3 regions of the Citrobacter sp. CRE-46 genome follow, and region 2 is predicted to be linked to each of the others. Evidence: predicted binding sites of a transcription regulator. Region 2 holds the regulator's gene; each other region holds the start of a gene.
What was found. The regulator PurR, encoded in region 2, represses purine synthesis genes. The targets are predictions, from matches to a motif close to CANGCAAACGTTTGCNTG.

Region 1 (4,287 bases), 310 kb from region 2:
TCCCGCTGATCTCAATTCGCTTCGTCGACCAAATGGGCTGGGCTGCCGTTATGGTCGGGATCGCGTTAGGATTGCGTCAATTTATTCAGCAAGGTCTGGGTATTTTTGGCGGCGCTATTGCTGACCGTTTCGGCGCAAAACCGATGATCGTCACCGGTATGCTGATGCGCGCCGCCGGGTTCGCCACCATGGGTATTGCCCACGAGCCTTGGCTGCTGTGGTTTTCCTGTTTTCTTTCCGGGCTGGGCGGCACGCTGTTCGACCCTCCCCGTTCGGCGCTGGTGGTCAAACTGATCCGCCCGGAAAAGCGCGGGCGTTTTTTCTCTATCCTGATGATGCAGGATAGCGCAGGCGCCGTGGTTGGCGCGTTACTTGGCAGTTGGCTGTTACAGTACGATTTCCGCCTGGTCTGCGCGACAGGAGCCATTTTGTTTGTTCTGTGCGCGGCGTTTAACGCCTGGCTACTCCCGGCATGGAAATTGTCGACGGTGAAAATTCCGGTACGTGAAGGGATGGGCCACGTGATGCATGACAAACGTTTTGTCACCTATGTGCTGACACTGGCGGGTTATTACATGCTGGCGGTACAGGTCATGTTAATGCTGCCAATCATGGTGAACGACATCGCTGGCTCGCCTGCCGCCGTGAAATGGATGTATGCCATCGAAGCATGCCTCTCGTTAACGCTGCTCTATCCTATTGCCCGCTGGAGTGAAAAACGTTTTCGCCTGGAACATCGCCTGATGGCCGGTCTGCTGGTGATGTCTCTGAGCATGATGCCCATCGGTCTTGTCGGCAATTTACAGCAGCTATTCACGCTGATCTGCACCTTCTATATCGGCTCGATCATCGCCGAACCGGCGCGTGAAACCCTGAGCGCCTCGCTGGCTAATGCACGCGCGCGAGGAAGTTACATGGGCTTCAGCCGACTTGGGCTCGCCATCGGCGGCGCAATTGGGTATGTCGGCGGCGGCTGGCTGTTTGATATGGGCAAAGCCCTGGCGCAGCCTGAATTGCCATGGATGATGCTCGGTATTATCGGCTTCATCACCTTCCTGGCTTTGGGCTGGCAATTCAGCCACAAACGCCCGACGCGCGGCATGCTGGAACCCGATGCCTGATAGCTAATCCGGCGCACGAGCACTTTTCAGTTTTTTCTGCTGGTGCCCGGGGCGCTGGTACTCGATGATGCTTTGTGTCACGATTACGCCATATGCATCATGTTGAGGACTCCCATGAAAAAGCTTTTTTTTGCCGCTGCACTGATTGTCGGCGGCCTGTTGGTTGGTTGTAATCAACTCACGCAATATACGGTTAGCGAGCAAGAGATTAATCAGGCGCTGGCGAAACATAATAACTTTTCAAAAGATATCGGTTTGCCCGGCGTCGCTGAAGCACACATCGTACTGAGCAATCTCGCCAGTCAGATAGGGCGTGAAGAGCCTAATAAAGTGACTCTGACGGGTGATGCCAATCTGGACATGAATTCCCTGTTTGGCAGTCAGAAAGCCACCATGAAGCTGAAACTTAAAGCGCTACCGGTCTTCAATAAAGAGAAAGGCGCGATTTACTTGCAAGAGATGGAAGTCGTGGACGCGACCGTCACACCTGAAAAAATGCAGTCGGTGCTACAAACGCTGATGCCGTATTTAAACCAGTCGCTGCGTAATTACTTTAACCAACAGCCTGCCTATGTTCTGCAGGACGACAGCAGTCAGGGTGAAGCGCTGGCGAAAAAACTGGCGAAAGGTATAGAAGTGAAACCGGGCGAAATCATCATCCCATTCACCGACTAATAAACCAGAGGGCGCTGATGCGCCCTTTTTTTTCGTGCAAACGAAAACGTTTCCGCTTATCCTTTGTTTCCGGCAAAAAAGACAATCCTCAGCCGGAGCATATTGATGACTGCACCATCCCAGGTTTTAAAGATCCGCCGTCCAGACGACTGGCATCTTCACTTTCGCGATGGCGACATGTTAAAAACTGTCGTGCCCTATACCAGCGAAATTTACGGCCGCGCCATTGTCATGCCGAACCTGGCACCGCCCGTCACCACAGTTGATGCAGCTATCGCTTATCGCCAACGCATTCTTGATGCGGTACCTGCCGGACACGACTTCACGCCCTTAATGACCTGCTATTTAACGGATACATTGGATCCCAATGAGCTGGAGCGAGGTTTCAACGAAGGCGTGTTTACCGCCGCGAAACTCTACCCGGCGAATGCCACCACCAACTCAACGCATGGCGTAACCTCTATTGAGGCCATCATGCCTGTGCTGGAACGGATGGAAAAATTGGGTATGCCGCTATTGGTGCATGGTGAAGTGACGCATGCGGATATCGATATTTTCGATCGCGAAGCACGCTTTATTGAGACGGTGATGGAACCGCTGCGTCAGCGGTTGACTGCGCTGAAAGTCGTGTTTGAACATATCACCACTAAAGATGCTGCCGAATATGTGCGGGATGGTAACGAGCTTCTCGCCGCCACCATTACGCCACAACATTTGATGTTTAACCGCAACCACATGCTGGTCGGCGGCATTCGTCCGCACCTGTATTGTCTGCCAATCCTTAAACGTAACGTCCACCAACAGGCGCTACGTGAGCTGGTCGCCAGCGGATTTAGCCGCGCATTCCTTGGTACCGACTCAGCGCCGCATGCCCGTCATCGCAAAGAATCCAGTTGCGGCTGTGCTGGGTGTTTTAACGCCCCGACCGCGCTGGGCAGCTATGCCACCGTATTTGAAGAGATGAATGCGCTGAGCCATTTTGAAGCCTTCTGCTCCCTCAATGGTCCGCAATTCTATGGTCTGCCGGTGAATGAGACTTTTATTGAGCTTGAACGCGTGGAGCACCATGTCCCGGAGAGCATTGCGCTAGCAGATGACTCGCTGGTGCCTTTCCTGGGTGGCGAAACGGTACGCTGGTCAGTAAAAAGCTAAAAAAAAGTGTAGCCAACCGATCTGAATAACTGTATAAATAAACAGTATATTCAACAGGGGGCTATTATGCGTATTGAAGTCACTATTGCCAAAACTTCACCTTTGCCTGCCGGTGCGATTGACGCATTGGCAGGTGAACTCTCCCGCCGTATTCATCATCATTTTCCGGATAATGAGGGTAACGTTACCGTCCGTTATGCCGGAGCTAACAATCTGTCGGTAATTGGCGCGACCAAAGAGGACAAAGAACGCATCAGCGAGATCTTGCAGGAGACCTGGGAAAGCGCGGATGACTGGTTTATCAATGAATAAATAATGATATGCAGTGATATTTGTTTGCCGGGTCGCCCCGGCTTTTTTTTACACGCCATTTTAAAAAAAATGCAGACTCCCCCTGGCGGCCATTTAATTTAATATTCATTTCCTGGTTATCTTTTAACCAGAACAACAAAATAATTGTGCAACTTGCTAAAAAAAAATGAATGACATGTTGCTTTATTAGTCAGATAACGCTGAAAACTATAAATTTATGCGCTGCCCTCTTTAAATTTTCAATGAATACCCTTATTTATTGATATACTGAAGTTGCTTCAGAAAAAAAATGCATTGAACCTCGAAAACCGTTGTCTAGTAACACGAATTAGGGGGCATGATGGAAAAGAATAATGAAGTCATTCAGACTCATCCGCTTGTAGGATGGGACATCAGCACCGTTGATAGCTACGACGCGCTGATGCTGCGTTTGCACTACCAGACCCCGAATCGACCGGACCCGGATGGGACTGAAGTTGGTCAAACGCTCTGGTTAACCACTGATGTTGCCAGGCAATTTATTTCGATATTAGAAGCAGGAATCGCCAAAATTGAATCCGGCGATTACCAGGTAAATGAGTATCAGCGCCATTAAATCTGATACATCCAACCATCAAAAGGCACCTTAACGGTGCCTTTCTTATTTCCCGGTTGAATATTCCAGGTCAGTTATTTACCCTGCTACTATCGCGATTGCAGAGAGAAGCGGATGAAATACGACTTAATCATTATTGGCAGCGGTTCCGTGGGTGCCGCAGCCGGATACTATGCCACTCGCGCCGGTCTGAACGTTCTGATGATCGATGCGCATATGCCACCGCATCAACAGGGCAGCCACCACGGCGACACACGATTAATTCGTCATGCTTATGGCGAAGGTGAGAAATACGTTCCGCTGGTGCTGCGCGCGCAGACATTGTGGGATGAACTTTCCACTCAAAATGAAGAACCGATTTTTGTACGCACCGGGGTTATCAATCTGGGCCCGGCAGATTCAACTTTTTTAGCTACCGCAGCGCAAAGCGCG
Region 2 (4,287 bases):
CCACGACACCATAAGACTTGCCAGGAAGCATAAACCCAGTTGCAGCGTATTTTGCAATGCGGCTGCGCGTCCTGTGGCCTGTGGGAAAGGACGTAACGCCTGAGCGACAACGATAGGATAGATTGCGCCGTTGGCAATCGCCATTACGCAGAATGGGATCAGAATTTCAGCCAGCGCAACATGATGAATAAAGCCGGTAGCCCAGGTGGCAACAACGCTGATGGAATAAAGAATCAGTAACCATGGCAGCATCTGACGACCTTGCCATTTTTGCAGCGCCGCACGGCAACCGTAACCACCAATTAAGAAGGCGATAGTTTGCGGAACATAGCTCAGGCCAATCACTGCCGGGCTGTAGCCCATTTCGCTAAGGATAAACGGTGAACCCGTCAGCCATGCGAAAAAGCTTGCGGAGCAGGCGGCATAAATCAGTACGTTTCCACGATAAGCTTTCGAGCGCAACAGTGTGGCGAAAGTCAGTTTATCCTGGCTGTCGTCGCGTGCTTTAACCGTCGGTTTTAAACGCAGGGCCGGAAGCATCAGAATCAGGGTAATAGCAAACAGGGTGGCGAAAATGGCCTGCCAGGAGAAATGGACCAGAATCCAGCTGCCCAATAACGGCGCGAGAGCCGGTGATAACCCGACCAGCGGCATAATGGTGGCAAAGATGCGGTTTACTTTTTGTGAAGGGTAATAGTCTGTAACCAGCGCCTGCCAGATAACCGACGCGGCACAGACGCCAACGGCCTGAATAAAGCGTAGCGCCAGCAAGCCAGTGGCGTTTTCAACCCACAGCATACCCAGACTACCCAGCGCAAAAATAGATAAACCCAACAGTAAAATCGGTTTACGGCCATAGCGGTCCGAGAGCGGTCCCCACAGTAGTTGTGCGACGGCGAAACCCGCTAAAAATAAACTTAGGCTGGCGCTGACGGCAGATGCAGGTGTTTGCAGATCGGACTGAATCGCGGCAAAGGCGGGCAGATACATATCCGTCGCCAGAAAGCCGAGCACGCTAAGGCCCGCCAACCAGACTAAAAAACCTTTCCCAGGTTGCATCATCATTTCTCTTTTTTTAGCAATAGAACAATGCCGCTGAGTGTAGTGAGTGTAATTCACGCTGTGAAACGCTAATATTTGCTTACTGATTTCAAATTTTTTGTAGGCAGAATATGTGGTCGGAATATTCACTTGAAGTGGTTGATGCGGTTGCACGCAACGGCAGTTTCAGTTCAGCCGCGCAGGAGTTACACCGCGTACCTTCGGCGGTAAGCTACACCGTGCGCCAACTGGAGGAGTGGCTGGCTGTACCGCTTTTTGAGCGACGCCATCGCGATGTGGAATTAACGCCTGCCGGCGCGTGGTTTTTAAAAGAAGGGCGCTCTGTTATCAAAAAAATGCAGATCACTCGTCAGCAATGTCAACAAATCGCCAACGGCTGGCGAGGACAACTGGCAATCGCGGTAGATAACATTGTCCGTCCCGAACGTACCCGGCAGATGATTGTGGATTTCTATCGCCACTTTGATGATGTGGAACTGCTGGTTTTTCAGGAAGTCTTTAATGGTGTCTGGGATGCGCTTTCCGATGGGCGTGTAGAGCTGGCTATTGGCGCCACACAGGCCATTCCGGTAGGGGGTCGCTATACCTTCCGCGACATGGGCATGCTGAGCTGGAGCTGCGTGGTGGCCAGCCATCATCCGCTGGCGTCAATGTCGGGGCCGCTAAGCGATGATACGTTGCGCAACTGGCCGTCACTGGTGCGAGAAGATACCTCGCGTACATTGCCGAAGCGTATAACCTGGTTACTGGACAACCAAAAGCGCGTTGTGGTGCCTGACTGGGAATCTTCCGCAACCTGTTTATCTGCGGGATTGTGTGTAGGCATGGTACCAACACATTTTGCCAAGCCGTGGATTGATAGCGGTAAATGGGTGTCGCTGCAGTTGGAGAATCCCTTTCCTGATGCCGCGTGTTGTCTGACATGGCAACAGAACGATACCTCGCCAGCACTGAGCTGGTTGCTGGACTATTTAGGTGATAGCGAAACGCTGAATAAAGAATGGTTGCGGGAGCCAGATGAGGCCCCCGCACAACAGGCTTAACGACGATAATCGCGGAATGGACCGTCAGCAACGGAGCGGCGCTCTACCAGACGCGGATGAACCTCGATAGACTGCGACTCTTCGCGTTTATTCACGATGCGGTCTAACAGCATATTAAAGGCCGTTTCACCCAGTGAATCCTTAGGCTGGTGAATGGTGGTCAGCGCTGGCGTGAAGAAGCGGGCGTTGCGCACGTTATCATAACCGATGAGCGAGACATCCTGCGGTACGCGCAGTCCCATCTCATCAGCGGCGCACAGCGCGCCCATCGCCATGATATCGCCACCGCAGAAGACGGCGGTCGGACGATGCGACTGTGAAAGAATTTGCTGCATGGCGCGATAACCGGATTCAGGTTCAAAATCGCCCTGTACAATCCAGTTTTCGGGAACCTTAATCAGCGCTTCTTCCATCGCTTTCATAAAGCCAGCCAGACGACCGGCCCCGGTATTCCGCTCCATCGGGCCCGGGATTGCGCCAATCTCGCGATGGCCGCGTTCTATCAGATACCGACCCGCCATGTAACCGCCCTCGAAAGCGTTATCAATGACCGTATCGGTAAAATCAGCCTTAGCTTCGCCCCAGTCCATAACAACCATCGGAATATGGCGATACTCTTCGAGCATCGAAAGCAGAGGTTCCGGATACTCAGAACACATCACTAACAGACCATCAACGCGCTTTTGCGCCATCATCGACAGATAGGCCTGCTGCTTTTCAAGACTGTTCCATGCGTTGCCCAGAATCAGGGTATAGCCTTTCTGGAAACAGTTTTTCTCAACGGCTTCGATAATTTCGGCGAAATAGGCCGCTTCGCTGCTGGTCGCCAGCAAGCCGATAGACTTGGTGTGATTCACCTTCAGGCTGCGCGCAACTGCGCTTGGAGAATAGTGCAGCTCTTTGATCGCAGCCCAAACCGCATTACGCGTTTCTTCCGCGACAAAGCGCGTCTTGTTAATTACGTGTGATACGGTTGTAGTGGAAACGTTTGCTCGCTTCGCTACATCTTTAATTGTTGCCATTACATCTCACTCCAGACCATATCCTAAGCTCCTGAGAATACTCCAGGTAAACGTTTGCCTTCACACACCCTTAACGCAACGTAGGGGTTGCGGCACGCCGGGAAAACGACACGGAACGTCAGGAAGGGGTCAATGGCCGGTACGCTAATCAAGTAAGCGTGGAATTTTGTCTGATCTTAACGAAAAGGGGAAGAGTTAAAAGCAGTTATCAATATAAATCGTGAGAGATTTTTGCTTTCAAGTGTGTAAAAATGCGCAATATCACTTTTTGTGTGGGAATAAAAAGGAGAAAACTTGATGAGCACCGATCTGAAATTTTCGTTAGTGACTACCATTATTGTTCTGGGTTTGATCGTCGCGGGTGGCCTGACCGCAGCACTGCATTGATTTCCCCGAGGGAGTTAGCTCTCCCTCATCCTTTCCGCATCTATTCCCCCTCTATTGTTTGCGAATAAGCAAAAGTCTTTTGCAATTTTGTTAACTTTATTAATTTTGCGATCAATGTCATGCTTTTGACTCTTATTTTATGTCGCGCCACGGCTCGACGTTACGGAGTCGATATATGAAAATCAATTATCCCTTACTGGCGCTGGCGATTGGCGCGTTTGGCATTGGCACCACCGAATTTTCGCCAATGGGATTATTGCCCGTGATTGCCAAAGGGGTGGATGTCTCGATTCCCGCGGCCGGGATGCTGATTAGCGCGTATGCGGTTGGCGTGATGGTGGGAGCTCCGCTGATGACACTGCTGCTGTCCCATCGCGCGCGACGTAATGCGCTGATATTCCTGATGGCTATTTTCACGCTGGGCAACGTGCTTTCCGCTATCTCGCCGGATTACACCACGCTGATGCTGTCACGTATTTTGACCAGTCTTAATCACGGAGCCTTTTTTGGTCTCGGCTCTGTTGTCGCCGCAAGCGTGGTACCTAAACATAAGCAAGCCAGCGCCGTGGCAACCATGTTTATGGGGTTAACGATTGCCAATATTGGCGGTGTTCCCGCGGCGACGTGGCTTGGTGAGACAATCGGCTGGCGGATGTCGTTTATGGCGACGGCGGGTCTGGGCGTCATCGCTATGGTCAGCCTGTTCTTCTCATTACCGAAAGGTGGGTCAGGAGCGCGCCCCGATGTCCGCAGCGAACTGGCGGTACTTATGC
Region 3 (4,287 bases), 2.1 Mb from region 2:
CCCGCCGGTGTTCGGGCCGGTATCGCCGTTGCCCACGCGTTTGTGGTCCTGGCTGGTGGCCATCGGCAGCACGTGTTCGCCGTCGACCATCACGATAAAGCTCGCTTCTTCGCCGTCGAGGAACTCTTCAATCACGATGCGGTGGCCTGCATCGCCAAAGGCGTTACCCGCCAGCATGTCCTGCACGGCGGCTTCCGCTTCTTCGAGCGTCATCGCGACGATAACGCCTTTACCGGCGGCCAGACCGTCGGCTTTGATGACGATCGGTGCGCCTTTCTCGCGCAGGTAAGCCAGCGCTGGCTCAACCTCGGTAAAGTTCTGGTACTCCGCCGTCGGAATCTGGTGACGGGCGAGGAAATCTTTGGTGAAGGCTTTGGAGCCTTCCAACTGTGCGGCGCCTTCGGTTGGGCCAAAGATCTTCAGACCTGCGGCGCGAAACGCATCAACCACGCCAATCACCAGCGGCGCTTCCGGGCCAACGATGGTCAGGTCAATCTTCTCGTTCTGGGCAAAGCTCAGCAGCGCCGGGATATCGGTTACGCCGATAGCCACGTTTTGCAGCGCGGGTTCCAGCGCGGTGCCCGCGTTGCCCGGTGCGACAAAAACGGTATCAACCAGCGGCGACTGCGCCGCTTTCCACGCCAGCGCGTGCTCGCGCCCGCCGTTGCCAATCACTAATACTTTCATCGTCTGCTCCGTGGATTAATGGCGGAAGTGGCGCATGTCGGTAAAGATCATCGCGATACCGTGTTCATCGGCAGCGGCAATGACTTCATCATCACGGATAGAACCGCCAGGCTGGATCACACAGCTCACGCCCACGGCGGCAGCGGCATCGATACCGTCGCGGAACGGGAAGAAGGCGTCGGAGGCCATCGCGGAGCCTTTCACTTCCAGACCTTCGTCAGCCGCTTTAATCCCGGCGATTTTCGCGGAGTAGACACGGCTCATCTGGCCTGCGCCTATGCCGATGGTCATATTCTCTTTGGCATACACAATGGCGTTGGATTTCACGAATTTCGCCACTTTCCAGCAGAACAGCGCATCGCGCAGCTCCTGCTCGGTCGGCTGGCGTTTAGACACCACGCGCAGTTCACCTTCGCCTACCATACCCAGGTCGCGGTCCTGAACCAGCAGGCCGCCGTTAACGCGTTTGAAGTCCAGACCCGGCACACGCTGTGCCCACTGACCACAGGTCAGTACGCGCACATTCTGCTTGGCAGCCGTGATCTTCAGCGCTTCTTCGGTCGCGGATGGGGCGATAATCACTTCCACGAACTGGCGGGAGATGATGGCCTGAGCGGTTTCGGCATCCAGCTCGCGGTTGAAGGCGATGATGCCGCCGAACGCGGAGGTTGGGTCGGTTTTGTACGCACGGTCGTAAGCGTCGAGAATAGTGGAGCTCACCGCCACGCCACACGGGTTGGCATGCTTGACGATCACGCAGGCTGGCTCGTTGAACTCTTTCACGCATTCCAGTGCCGCATCGGTATCGGCGATGTTGTTGTAGGAGAGCGCTTTGCCCTGCACCTGCTGTGCGGTGGCAACGGACGCTTCTTTCACATTCTCTTCTATATAGAAGGCTGCCTGCTGGTGGCTGTTCTCGCCGTAGCGCATATCCTGCTTCTTAATGAAGTTCAGGTTCAGCGTACGCGGGAAGCGACCGGCGGCTTCTTTGCTTTCACCGTGGTAGGCCGGAACCATGCTGCCGAAGTAGTTGGCAATCATGCTGTCGTAGGCGGCGGTGTGTTCGAAAGCTTTAATCGCGAGATCGAAACGGGTGTCGAGAGTCAGAGAGCCTTCATTAGCATCCATCTCTTTAATAATGGCGTCGTAGTCACTGCTCTTCACCACGATGGCGACGTCTTTATGGTTCTTGGCAGCAGAGCGCACCATGGTCGGGCCGCCGATATCAATGTTCTCTACCGCATCTTCCAGCGAGCAGCCTTCACGGGCTACGGTTTCGGCGAAGGGGTACAGGTTAACGACCACCATATCGATAGGGGCGATGTGATGCTGTTCCATGATCGCATCGTCCTGGCCGCGACGGCCGAGGATGCCGCCGTGGACTTTTGGATGCAGGGTCTTCACGCGTCCATCCATCATTTCCGGGAAACCGGTGTAATCGGAAACTTCGGTCACTGCCAGGCCTTTTTCTGCTAACAGGCGGGCGGTACCCCCCGTAGACAGCAGCTCCACACCGCGTGCGGAAAGTGCCTGAGCGAATTCGATGATACCGGCCTTGTCAGAAACACTGAGCAGAGCGCGGCGGACTGGACGACGTTGTTGCATGGTAAATCCCCTGGATTTGACTATTACAGAGAGCGTTAGGTGAATTCTTGGCTAAAAACTCAGCTAACGCCCCTCACGGGGCATCCTTGTTGTGCGGTGGCATTGTAACGAAAACGTTTGCGCAACGCTCGCGAATTTTTCTCTTTCCTTTAATTCGATTATTTCAGCTTTATATGATGAGGGATGAATCGAAGTGATGATCGCAAGAGAACCTCATTTTTGTGGATAACTCTGTGTGTAAATGGGTATAAGACGGGGTTCTGCTGTGGAATGCAGCAGTCAGTCATTTTTCTGTCATTTAAGGGTTGCGGGCTGAAGGAAACTCCCTATAATGCGCCTCCATCGACACGGCGGATGTGAATCACTTCACACAAACAGCCCGGTCGGTTGAAGAGAAAAACCTGAAAATGAGGGTTGACTCTGAAAGAGGAAAGCGTAATATACGCCACCTCGCGACAGAGCGCTAAGGCGCGTCGCAACTGCTCTTTAACAATTTATCAGACAATCTGTGTGGGCACTCGAGGATACGGATTCTTAACGTCGCAAGACGAAAAATGAATACCAAGTCTCTGAGTGAACACGTAATTCATTACGAAGTTTAATTCACGAGCATCAAACTTAAATTGAAGAGTTTGATCATGGCTCAGATTGAACGCTGGCGGCAGGCCTAACACATGCAAGTCGAACGGTAGCACAGAGAGCTTGCTCTCGGGTGACGAGTGGCGGACGGGTGAGTAATGTCTGGGAAACTGCCCGATGGAGGGGGATAACTACTGGAAACGGTAGCTAATACCGCATAATGTCGCAAGACCAAAGAGGGGGACCTTCGGGCCTCTTGCCATCGGATGTGCCCAGATGGGATTAGCTTGTAGGTGGGGTAACGGCTCACCTAGGCGACGATCCCTAGCTGGTCTGAGAGGATGACCAGCCACACTGGAACTGAGACACGGTCCAGACTCCTACGGGAGGCAGCAGTGGGGAATATTGCACAATGGGCGCAAGCCTGATGCAGCCATGCCGCGTGTATGAAGAAGGCCTTCGGGTTGTAAAGTACTTTCAGCGAGGAGGAAGGCGTTGTGGTTAATAACCACAGCGATTGACGTTACTCGCAGAAGAAGCACCGGCTAACTCCGTGCCAGCAGCCGCGGTAATACGGAGGGTGCAAGCGTTAATCGGAATTACTGGGCGTAAAGCGCACGCAGGCGGTCTGTCAAGTCGGATGTGAAATCCCCGGGCTCAACCTGGGAACTGCATCCGAAACTGGCAGGCTAGAGTCTTGTAGAGGGGGGTAGAATTCCAGGTGTAGCGGTGAAATGCGTAGAGATCTGGAGGAATACCGGTGGCGAAGGCGGCCCCCTGGACAAAGACTGACGCTCAGGTGCGAAAGCGTGGGGAGCAAACAGGATTAGATACCCTGGTAGTCCACGCCGTAAACGATGTCGACTTGGAGGTTGTGCCCTTGAGGCGTGGCTTCCGGAGCTAACGCGTTAAGTCGACCGCCTGGGGAGTACGGCCGCAAGGTTAAAACTCAAATGAATTGACGGGGGCCCGCACAAGCGGTGGAGCATGTGGTTTAATTCGATGCAACGCGAAGAACCTTACCTACTCTTGACATCCAGAGAACTTAGCAGAGATGCTTTGGTGCCTTCGGGAACTCTGAGACAGGTGCTGCATGGCTGTCGTCAGCTCGTGTTGTGAAATGTTGGGTTAAGTCCCGCAACGAGCGCAACCCTTATCCTTTGTTGCCAGCGATTCGGTCGGGAACTCAAAGGAGACTGCCAGTGATAAACTGGAGGAAGGTGGGGATGACGTCAAGTCATCATGGCCCTTACGAGTAGGGCTACACACGTGCTACAATGGCATATACAAAGAGAAGCGACCTCGCGAGAGCAAGCGGACCTCATAAAGTATGTCGTAGTCCGGATTGGAGTCTGCAACTCGACTCCATGAAGTCGGAATCGCTAGTAATCGTGGATCAGAATGCCACGGTGAATA

Region 1: a site for PurR is predicted at 1,836-1,853, ahead of pyrC (dihydroorotase). Genes of this name have one in related genera too.
Region 3: a site for PurR is predicted at 2,399-2,416, ahead of purH (bifunctional phosphoribosylaminoimidazolecarboxamide formyltransferase/IMP cyclohydrolase). Genes of this name have one in related genera too.

What each region holds. Positions count from the first base shown of each region.
Region 1 covers NZ_CM184341.1:3,180,344-3,184,630, forward strand. Annotated here, with positions in the region: gene mdtH (multidrug efflux MFS transporter MdtH) at 1-1,121, shown strand, start outside; gene AC534G_RS15540 (lipoprotein) at 1,236-1,796, shown strand; gene pyrC (dihydroorotase) at 1,902-2,948, shown strand; gene dinI (DNA damage-inducible protein I) at 3,015-3,260, shown strand; gene bssS (biofilm formation regulator BssS) at 3,601-3,855, shown strand; gene solA (N-methyl-L-tryptophan oxidase) at 3,970-4,287, shown strand, end outside.
Region 2 covers NZ_CM184341.1:2,865,533-2,869,819, reverse strand. Annotated here, with positions in the region: gene punC (purine nucleoside transporter PunC) at 1-1,059, opposite strand, end outside; gene punR (DNA-binding transcriptional activator PunR) at 1,173-2,105, shown strand; gene purR (HTH-type transcriptional repressor PurR) at 2,102-3,127, opposite strand; gene cydH (cytochrome bd-I accessory subunit CydH) at 3,425-3,514, shown strand; gene AC534G_RS13940 (MFS transporter) at 3,690-4,287, shown strand, end outside.
Region 3 covers NZ_CM184341.1:4,927,683-4,931,969, reverse strand. Annotated here, with positions in the region: gene purD (phosphoribosylamine--glycine ligase) at 1-687, opposite strand, end outside; gene purH (bifunctional phosphoribosylaminoimidazolecarboxamide formyltransferase/IMP cyclohydrolase) at 703-2,292, opposite strand; rRNA gene AC534G_RS23895 (16S ribosomal RNA) at 2,913-4,287, shown strand, end outside.